Regions from separate parts of the Ancylobacter sp. FA202 genome, predicted to be linked through region 2. Evidence: riboswitches for the same ligand, from Rfam matches in the RefSeq annotation. Region 2 holds a riboswitch; the other holds the start of a gene.
What was found. Region 2 has a riboswitch for cobalamin ahead of A3M1_RS0119880 (ribonucleoside-diphosphate reductase subunit alpha). Riboswitches for the same ligand answer to the same signal wherever they lie in the genome.
Positions count from the first base shown of each region.

Region 1: it holds a riboswitch for cobalamin, as region 2 does, so the genes downstream of both, A3M1_RS0122680 (ABC transporter substrate-binding protein) here and A3M1_RS0119880 (ribonucleoside-diphosphate reductase subunit alpha) in region 2, are expected to answer to the same signal.

Region 1 covers NZ_KB904818.1:4,873,128-4,877,841, reverse strand. The annotation lists gene A3M1_RS0122690 (uracil-xanthine permease family protein) at 1-590, opposite strand, end outside; gene A3M1_RS25250 (helix-turn-helix transcriptional regulator) at 852-1,538, shown strand; cobalamin riboswitch at 1,913-2,125, shown strand; gene A3M1_RS0122680 (ABC transporter substrate-binding protein) at 2,232-3,275, shown strand; gene A3M1_RS0122675 (iron ABC transporter permease) at 3,272-4,309, shown strand; gene A3M1_RS0122670 (ABC transporter ATP-binding protein) at 4,306-4,714, shown strand, end outside.
Region 2 covers NZ_KB904818.1:4,303,313-4,308,026, forward strand. The annotation lists gene A3M1_RS0119860 (hypothetical protein) at 1-53, opposite strand, end outside; gene A3M1_RS0119865 (cold-shock protein) at 166-375, opposite strand; gene rpsU (30S ribosomal protein S21) at 560-841, opposite strand; gene A3M1_RS0119875 (response regulator) at 1,198-1,566, shown strand; cobalamin riboswitch at 1,657-1,871, shown strand; gene A3M1_RS0119880 (ribonucleoside-diphosphate reductase subunit alpha) at 1,979-4,714, shown strand, end outside.

The DNA of each region.
Region 1 (4,714 bases), 570 kb from region 2:
ACTGCGAACAGGCGCAGCATGCCGCGCGAGAAGATCGCCAGCGCGATGATGATGACGAGCGTGACCGTGCTGACAAGGGCGTAGCGCATGTCGAGGTCGGGCGTGATCGCCCCCGAAATGCCGAAGGCCCGCCGCAGCGCCGGGTCGGCCAGCGCCACGCCCAGCATGGTGACGGCGACGCCGCAGACCTCCGGCGGGAACACGGACCGCAGCGCGCCCATGAAGCGTGACAGCGTCAGTTGCGACACCGCCGCAATGAGGCTCATGCCGGCATAGAGCGCGGGCCCGCCCGCCGCGAGCGACTGCACCGCCAGCGGCATGTGCGCCATGTTGGGAATCTGCACCAGCAGCATGCCCGCCCCGCGCTTGGGCAGGCATTCCAGCAGGGTGGCGATCCCCATGAAGATGATGCAGCTGGTGATGAACACCTGCGTGTCGTCAAAGGAAAGTCCGGCCTCCACCGCCGCCACCAGCGGATAGACGATGAACAGCAGCGCGAGCGTCGCATGCTGCACGCCGAGAATGAGCAGGGTGCTGAGCGGCGGCTTCTCGTCGGCCGAATAGAGAATGTTCGTCGGCTTGCGCGGCATGGGCGGGCCCTTGAGGGAGATGACGGAAGCCGGCGTCGCTGCGCCCGTCCGGAACTGGAACGAGACTTCCCGCCCTAGTGGCGATGGGCGGAGAATCTATGAGGGCGACTATGGGATTTCGCCCGAAGTCGGGCAAGCTCGCCCGCGCGGCTAGTTTCGGTCCCCGATCGTCGATGGCCAGAGCCGCGCGGTGAACGTCGCCGTCCGCCGGCCGCCACGTACCATTGACGACATCATTCCAATGATCTATGGAATGACGTTATGAGGTTCGATATTCATCGGCGGCTGACGCCCGGGCGCCTTGAGGAGGCCGCCGCGATGTTCGCGGCGCTCGCCGATCCGGCGCGGCTACGGCTTCTCGTGCTGCTCACCCATGGTGAGGCCTCGGTCTCGACCCTCGCCGCCCGGCAGGGCGAGAAGGTCTCGACGGTTTCCGCCCGGCTGCAGCTTCTGCACGCCGTGCGGCTGGTCCGCCGGACGCGTCAGGGCAAGTCGATCCTGTACGCGCTCGCCGACGACCATGTGATCGCGCTGGTCTCCAGCGCCATCGACCATGTCTGCGAAGATCACCCAACCCATGAGGCGTTTGAGATGTCTGACGGCTGCAAGATCCACCCCGACCATCCCCACCAGCACGGCGCGGGCTGCGGGCACACCGCGATCCGCCACGGCGATCATGTCGACTATTTGCACGATGGCCATCTGCATCACATGCACGGCGACCATGTGGACGAGCATGTCATCGAGGTGAGCGCGACCAATCCGGACGGCTGCACCGCTGGCGAGCCCTGCACGGGTCACGAGGCCGGCCATGTCCATGGCCCCGGCTGCGGTCATGAGGCGGTGCCGCATGGCGACCACATCGACTATCTCGTCGATGGCCGCCTGCATCATCCCCATGGCGACCATTGCGACGATCACGGCCCGGTCGAGATCGTGCGCGGCTGAACCCCGCCTAGGCGGGCGACCCGGTGGCCGGCCATCGCCGGGCCATGCACCGTGATCGCCGGCATGAAGGCGCCGGCAGGCGCCGCACACGCCGCTGCCGCACACGCCGTTGAAAGAGGTGTTGCCGCCCTGCATGCGCGGCAACATTCATGTCCGACCACTCGCTTGAGCGACCCTTGTGATCGCAATTGATATATTATATCAGTTTGCTGATGCGGTTGGGTCGGGAAGGTCACGAGCTTCATTCGGATGCCGGCCCGGGGGCGCGAACCGAGCCGGTGCGCGCGAGCGTGACGGCTGCGTTCCGGCGGCTGTTCGCGCCTTGCCCCGCGTCCGGCTCCCTTGACGACGGGGCGCGAGCGGTTACGGTCGCGGCCGATCAAGGTTCTCCGGGTCCCACGCCCGGAGCTAAGAGGGAATTCGGTGAGGCGCTCCGCGCCAAAGCCGAGGCTGCCCCCGCAACTGTAAGCGGCGAGCCCTCTGCCCATCGTCCACTGACGCGAGGCTCAGGCCATGCGTTGGGAAGGCCGGGCAGAGCCAGCGTTGACCCGCGAGCCAGGAGACCTGCCCGGATCGCGACCAATCTTTCGGGCGGGGTGCTCCGGAGGTTGCCGGCCGTGCAAGGGCTCAATGGGCCCTGCCGGCGCCGGTTCCCTTTGCGCTTCCCGTCTTCCTTTTCAGGAAGCGGTGACAATGACCAAGACGACCTTTCCCCTCATCGGCCGGCGGGCCTTCGCCCTGGCGCTCGGCCTTCTCGCCAGCGCCGCGCTGGCGACGGACGCCTCAGCCGGCACGACCTACCCGCTGATGCTGGAGAACTGCGGCCACAAGGTGGTGATTGACCACGCGCCAACGCGCGTCGTCAGCGTCGGCCAGGCGCAGACCGAGATTCTCTACGCCCTCGGCCTCGGCGACCGGGTGGTCGCCAGCGCGCTCTGGTTTGGTCCGGTCGCCAAGCCCTATGAGGCGGTCAATGCCGGCGTGAAGCGGCTCGCCGACAATGATCCCAGCTTCGAGGCGGTGGTCGGGCAGGAGCCTGACCTGGTGGTCGCCATGTATGAGTGGCACATCGGCCCGAACGGCATCATCGGCAAGCGCGACCGTTTCGACGCGGTCAAGGTGCCGGTCTATGTCTCGCCCACCGATTGCGTCGGCAAGGACAATACCGGCGCCGGCGACGGTGTCCGCACGCAGATGTACTCCACCGAGCTGCTTTACCGGAACATCCGGGAATATGGCGCCATCTTCGACGTGTCGGAGCGGGCCGAGGCGCTGGTCGCCAGCCTTAAGGCGCGGGAGGAAGCCGCCGCCCGCACGCTCGCGAGGCTGAAGGGCAGGGACGTGTCGATGGCGCTGTGGTTCTCCAGCAAGGACATCAAGGGCGATGCCTTCCTCGCCGGCAAGAACGGCGTGCCGGCCTATGTCATGGCGCAGCTCGGCGCCCGCAACATCATCACCACGGAAGAGGAATGGCCGCTGGTGGGCTGGGAAACCATCGCCGCCAACGACCCTGACGTGCTGGTGCTGGTGAAGATGGACCGCCGCCGCTTCCCCGCCGACGACATCGAGGCCAAGCTCAATTTCCTCAAGACCGACCCGGTGGCCAGCCAGCTTTCCGCCGTGAAGAACGGCCGCATCGTCATCGTGGATGTCGGCGCCACACGGCCGGGCATGGACACGGTGGACGGCATCGAGGCCATCGCCAAGGCGGTGCAGGGCTTCGGTCTGGTCAATTGAGCCATCTCGTCATCGGGCCGAACTGGCCGGCGCGGATCGCCCTCGCCGGCCTCTCCCTCGTCGCGCTGGTCTTCGCCATCGCGCTGGCGGTGACGGTGGGCGAAATGCCGATCCCGCTCGCGGTGGCCTTCCGCGCGCTCGGCAATGGGTTGTTCGATCTCGGCTACCCCGTCAGCGCCATCCAGCAGGGCGTGATCTTCGAATACCGGCTGAGCCGGGCCTTGATGGCGGCGCTGTGCGGGGGCGCGCTCGCCCTTTCTGGCGCCATCCTGCAGGCGCTGCTGCGCAACCCGCTGGCCGAGCCCTATATTCTCGGCGTCTCGGCCGGTGCTTCCACCGGCGCGGTGTGCGTGATGATCCTCGGTTTTGGCGGCGCGACGCTTGGCCTGTCCGGCGGGGCGTTTCTCGGCTCGGTGGCGGCGCTCGTCATGGTCGGGCTGCTCGCCGCCGGGGCGGGCGGGGGCAGCGACCGGGTGATCCTCGCCGGCGTCGCCGGCTCGCAGCTGTTCAACGCCGCGACAGCGACCATCGTCACCACAATGGCGAGCGCCGAGCAGGCGCGCGGGGTGATGTTCTGGCTGCTCGGCAATTTCGGCGGCGTGCGCTGGTCGGACCTCTGGGTGGCGGCCCCGGTGGCGCTGCTCGGCTTTCTCGTCTGCATGGTGCACGCCAAGGCGCTCGACGCCTTCGCCTTCGGCGCCGATGCGGCCGCCTCATTGGGCATCAACGTCACGCGGGTGCGGCTGGTGCTGCTGGCTACCACCGCGCTGCTCACCGCCACCATGGTGGCGATCGTCGGCACGGTCGGCTTTGTCGGGCTGGTCATTCCCCATGCGGCCCGCTTCTTGGTCGGCCCCGGCCATGCCCGGCTGCTGCCGGCCTGCCTCATCATCGGCGCGGTGTTCATGATCCTGGCCGATGTGCTCTCGCGCATTCTCGTGCCGCAGCAGATCCTGCCGATCGGCATCGTCACCGCCCTGGTCGGCGCGCCGGCCTTCGCGTTCATCCTCTACCGCGCGAGGCGGCCCGCATGACGCTTGCCACCCATGACGTGCGCTGGGGCGCCGGCGGAAAGCTCATCGTCGATGGCGTCACCCTCAGCGTCGAGCCGAACCGCGTGCTCGGCCTGATCGGCCCCAATGGCTCGGGCAAGTCCAGCCTGCTGCGCCTGCTCTGCCGCCTGCGCAAGGTGGCGAGCGGGGTGGTGACGCTGGACGGGGAGGACATCGCCGCTGTCGGCCGCCGCGACCTCGCCCGGCGCCTCGCCTTTGTCGAGCAGCAGGCGACCACCGAGATCCAGCTCACCGTCTGCGACGTGGTGCGGCTCGGGCGCACGCCGCACCGCGCTGCCTTCGCCTCCTGGAGCACGGAGGACGAGCGGGCGGTCGATGCGGCCCTGGAACGGGTAGGCCTCACCGAGCGGCACGACCAGCCCTGGC
Region 2 (4,714 bases):
TCAGATTGAGACATCTTCGGCTTGAAGGGTGTCTCCTGCGCTCGTTTGGGCATGCTGAACTTCCCTTCGTAAACGCAAAAAAAGGCCGGGTTTCCCCGGCCTTTCCATTACTGCCTCAACGGCCGTTGCCAGTACATCCGTGGTCAAAGACCGGAAGCAACGTCTTCACGCAGCCTTGAGGCTGCCGGCCGAGCTCTTGCCGCTGCGGCGGTCGGTCTCGAGCTCGTAGGACACCTTCTGGCCTTCGTTCAGGCCCATGAGGCCCGCGCGCTCGACAGCAGAGATGTGAACGAACACGTCCGGCCCGCCGTTGTCCGGCTGAATGAAACCAAAGCCCTTCTGGCCGTTAAACCACTTCACAGTACCCGTAGCCATGACTAAATCCTTTCAGTCGACATAGTGATTTGAGTGCTCGCACGCATGCGAACATCAGGTTGACATCGATTTGAGAGGAAGTTCGCTACGGCGCACGGGTGCGCAAAACAAAGTTCAACGTCCAAGATCGATGCCTTATCGTACAGAGGATGTGATGTTCTCACAACCCCCGCAAGATTTATTTTTACTCGGCGGCCGGGGCGCTGGGGGCGCCAGGGCGGGGCAGGCCACGGCCGATCAACGGCTTCTTTTTCGGCGCGGCGATGAGCCCGTCGCGAATGGCCTGCTTGCGCGCGGCCTTCTTGGTCCGGCGGATGGCCTCGGCGTCTTCACGATTGCGCCGCTCGGAGGGCTTCTCGTAAGCGCGGCGCGCCTTCATCTCGCGGAAGATGCCTTCGCGCTGCATCTTCTTCTTCAAAACCCTCATGGCTTGTTCGACATTGTTGTCGCGAACGAGGACCTGCAATTCTTGTCCGATCACATGCAGCACGGCTGCTGGTTGGGCGGCTCGTGGGAGCCGACACGGCTGCATCTCGCCGGAGCAAGACGCAGCGATGGGAAGTGCGGCCCGGCGGGTCGCGACATCGTCAGGCCCTACATAGCGCCATCACGCCATGGCCGACAAGCGTCGCGCGTGATTTCCCGCGCGGTGCGGTGCGGGAACGGCGGGCGAGCGCGTTGACGCTGCGTCTGCCGTCGCCGGCGCATGTGGCGCCGGCTCACAAAAAGGTGGTTTGGAAAATAATCCGGGATCGTTCTCCCGCATGCGGCGTTGCCTGTCATTGTGGCAGTGAATCGTGCGCCGGCACCGGGGTTTTGAGTATGCCAATCGCAGTGCTGGTGGTCGAGGACGAGGCGCTCCTGCGCTTCGACATCGCCGACTACCTCGCCGAAAACGGCTTCGAGGTGCATGAGGCGGCCAGTGCCGACCAGGCGCTGAAAATCCTCGAAGCCGTCCCGGAAATCCGGCTGGTGTTCACCGATATCGACATGCCCGGCAGCATGGATGGGCTGAAGCTCTCCGCCGCAGTGCGCGACCGCTGGCCCCCGGTGCATATCATCGTCACTTCAGGCAACCGGATCGCCGGCAAGGCTGAGCTTCCCGCTGGCAGCCTGTTCTTCACCAAGCCCTACATGCCCGCCGACATCGCCCGCTCCATGCAGGGCCTGCTGGCCGGCGGGGCGGGGTGAGCGCGAGACCGCGCGCCGCTGATGGCCGCGCGCCGAGATGCGGCTGAGGACAAGAGTCATCCATATCTTGACGTCGCGAGGCGCTGGCTGCCTATATGTAGGCGTTACGGTCCTTCGAGTCGCAAGGCGAGAGGGCTAAGAGGGAAGCCGGTGAGCTCTTCGGGGCGAGGCCGGCGCTGCCCCCGCAACTGTCAGCGGCGAGCCTATCGTCCATACCGTGTCACTGAGGCCGCGCGCTTCGGGAAGGCCGGACGAGAGGCGTGGACCCGCGAGCCAGGAGACCTGCCGTAGCAACATAATCGTCCCTGGGCGGGGTGTCCCGGTGGTGCGTTCGCGCGTCCGCCGGTGGTTCTGCCATGGCCCGCGCCTGCGTCCGCTCGGCCTTTGCCCCCATCGATCTTGGGGTTAGCCGATGTCTCTTTCTCTCGACGCCGAAAACCTGCCCGGCCACGTGCCGGTTTCCGCCGCGCCGGCGGCGGCCCCTTCCAGCACACCGGGCTATCAGCTCATCCGCCGCAACGGCGCGGTGACGCCGTTCGATGCCTCGAAGATCGCCGTGGCGCTGACCAAGGCCTTCCTCGCTGTCGAAGGCTCCGGCGCGGCCGCCTCGCGCCGCGTGCACGACATCGTCGCCGAGTTGACCGACCAGATCGTTGCCGGCCTCACCCGCCGCGCCGATTCCGGGCGCAGCTTCCACATCGAGGACGTGCAGGACCAGGTGGAACTGGCGCTGATGCGCGGCGAACACCACAAGGTCGCGCGCGCCTATGTGCTCTACCGCGAGGAGCGGGCACGCGAGCGGGCGGCGGCCAAGGCGGCCTCCCTCTCGGTTCCGACGCTGACGGCGGCGCTGTCGATGACCACGGCCGACGGGGCGCGGGTGCCGCTCGACGCTGCCCGGCTGGAGGCGGTGCTGGCCGAGGCGACGGAGGGATTGGCCGATGTCTCCGCTGCCACCATCCTCAACGAGACCCGTCGCAACCTTTATGACGGCATCAGCGTCGATGAGCTGGCGCTGGCCCCGATTCTCGCCGCCCGCACGCTGATCGAGACCGAGCCGAACTATGCCAAGGTGTCCGCCCGCCTGCTCGGCGACAAGCTGCGCCGCGAGGCGCTGAGCTTTCTCGACGGCCGGCCGGCGCAGGCGACGCAGCGCGAGATGGGGGCACGCTACCCCGACTATTTCCGCGCCTATCTCCAGCGCGGCATCGCCGAGGAACTGATCGACCCCGAACTCGGCCGATTCGACCTCGACCGCATCGCGGCGGCCCTGCTCCCCGAGCGCGACCTGCAATTCGACTATCTCGGCCTGCAGACGCTGTATGACCGCTATTTCCTGCACGCGCGCGGCACTCGCTTCGAGCTGCCGCAGGCCTTCTTCATGCGCGTCGCCATGGGGCTCGCCTTGCGCGAGGTGGATCGCGAGGCGCGGGCGATCGAGTTCTACCGCCTGCTGTCCTCCTTTGACTTCATGGCCTCGACCCCAACCCTGTTCAATGCCGGCACGCTGCGCCCGCAGCTTTCCTCCTGCTTCCTGACCACCGTGGCGGATGATCTCGACGGCATCTTCAAGGCGATCAAGGACAATGCCCTGCTGGCGAAATATTCCGGCGGGCTCGGCAATGACTGGACCCGGGTGCGCGGCCTCGGCGCCCATATCAAGGGCACCAATGGCGAGAGCCAGGGTGTGGTGCCCTTCCTCAAGGTGGCCAACGACACCGCCATCGCGGTGAACCAGGGCGGCAAGCGCAAGGGGGCGGTCTGCGCCTATCTGGAAACCTGGCATATCGACATCGAAGAATTCCTCGACCTGCGCAAGAACACCGGCGACGACCGCCGCCGCACCCACGACATGAACACCGCCAACTGGGTGCCGGACCTGTTTCTGCAGCGGGTGGAGGCGGACGGGCCGTGGACGCTGTTCTCGCCCGACGAGACGCCTGATCTGCACGACCTTACCGGACCGACGTTCAAGAGCGCCTATGAGGCCTATGAGGCGAAGGCGGCGCGCGGCGAGATGAAGGTGTTCCGGCAGGTGCGGGCCATCGACCTGTGGCGGCGTATGCTGACCCTGCTGTTCGAGACCGGCCACCCCTGGATCACCTTCAAGGACCCGTGCAACATCCGCTCGCCGCAGGGCCATGTCGGCGTGGTGCACTCGTCCAACCTGTGCACCGAGATCACGCTCAACACCACCGCCGACGAGGTGGCGGTGTGCAATCTCGGCTCGGTGAATCTACTGGCGCATGTCACACCCGACGGGCTCGATCAGGCGCGGCTGGCGCGCACGGTGACGACGGCGATGCGGATGCTCGACAACGTCATCGACATCAATTTCTACACCATCCCCGAGGCGCGCCGCTCCAATCTGCGCCACCGTCCGGTGGGGCTTGGCATTATGGGTTTCCAGGACGCGCTGCAGGCGCTGCGCATTCCCTATGGCTCGCAAGAGGCGGTGCGCTTCGCCGATACCAGCATGGAGGCAGTGAGCTTCCACGCACTTCAAGCCTCCTGCGATCTCGCCCTTGAGCGCGGGCGCTACCCTTCCTTCGAGGGCTCGCTGTGGTCGAAAGGGATTCTGCCGATCGACAGCCTTGAGCTGCTAAGCGACGCGCGCGGCGGGCTGGACCTCGACCGCTCCTCGACGCTCGACTGGGAGGGCCTGCGCGCACGGGTGACGACGACCGGCCTGCGCAACTCCAACACCATGGCGATCGCGCCCACGGCCACCATCTCGAACATCTGCGGCGTGTCGCAGTCGATCGAGCCCGCCTATCAAAACCTGTTCGTCAAATCGAACATGTCCGGCGACTTCACCGTGGTGAACGCGGCCCTCGTGCGCGACTTGAAGGCGCGCGGCCTGTGGGACGAGGTGATGGTGTCCGACCTCAAATATTACGATGGCAGCGTCGGGCCGATCGACCGCATCCCGGACGATCTCAAGGCGCTCTACGCCACCGCCTTCGAGATCGCGCCCGCCTGGCTGATCGAGGCGGCGGCCCGGCGGCAGAAATGGATCGACCAGGCGCAGTCGCTGAACATCTATGTCGCCAATCCTTCCGGCCGCGTGCTCGACGAGACCTACCGGCTGGCGTGGAAGCGGGGGCTGAAGACCACCTATTATCTGCGGGCGCGCTCCGCCAGCCAT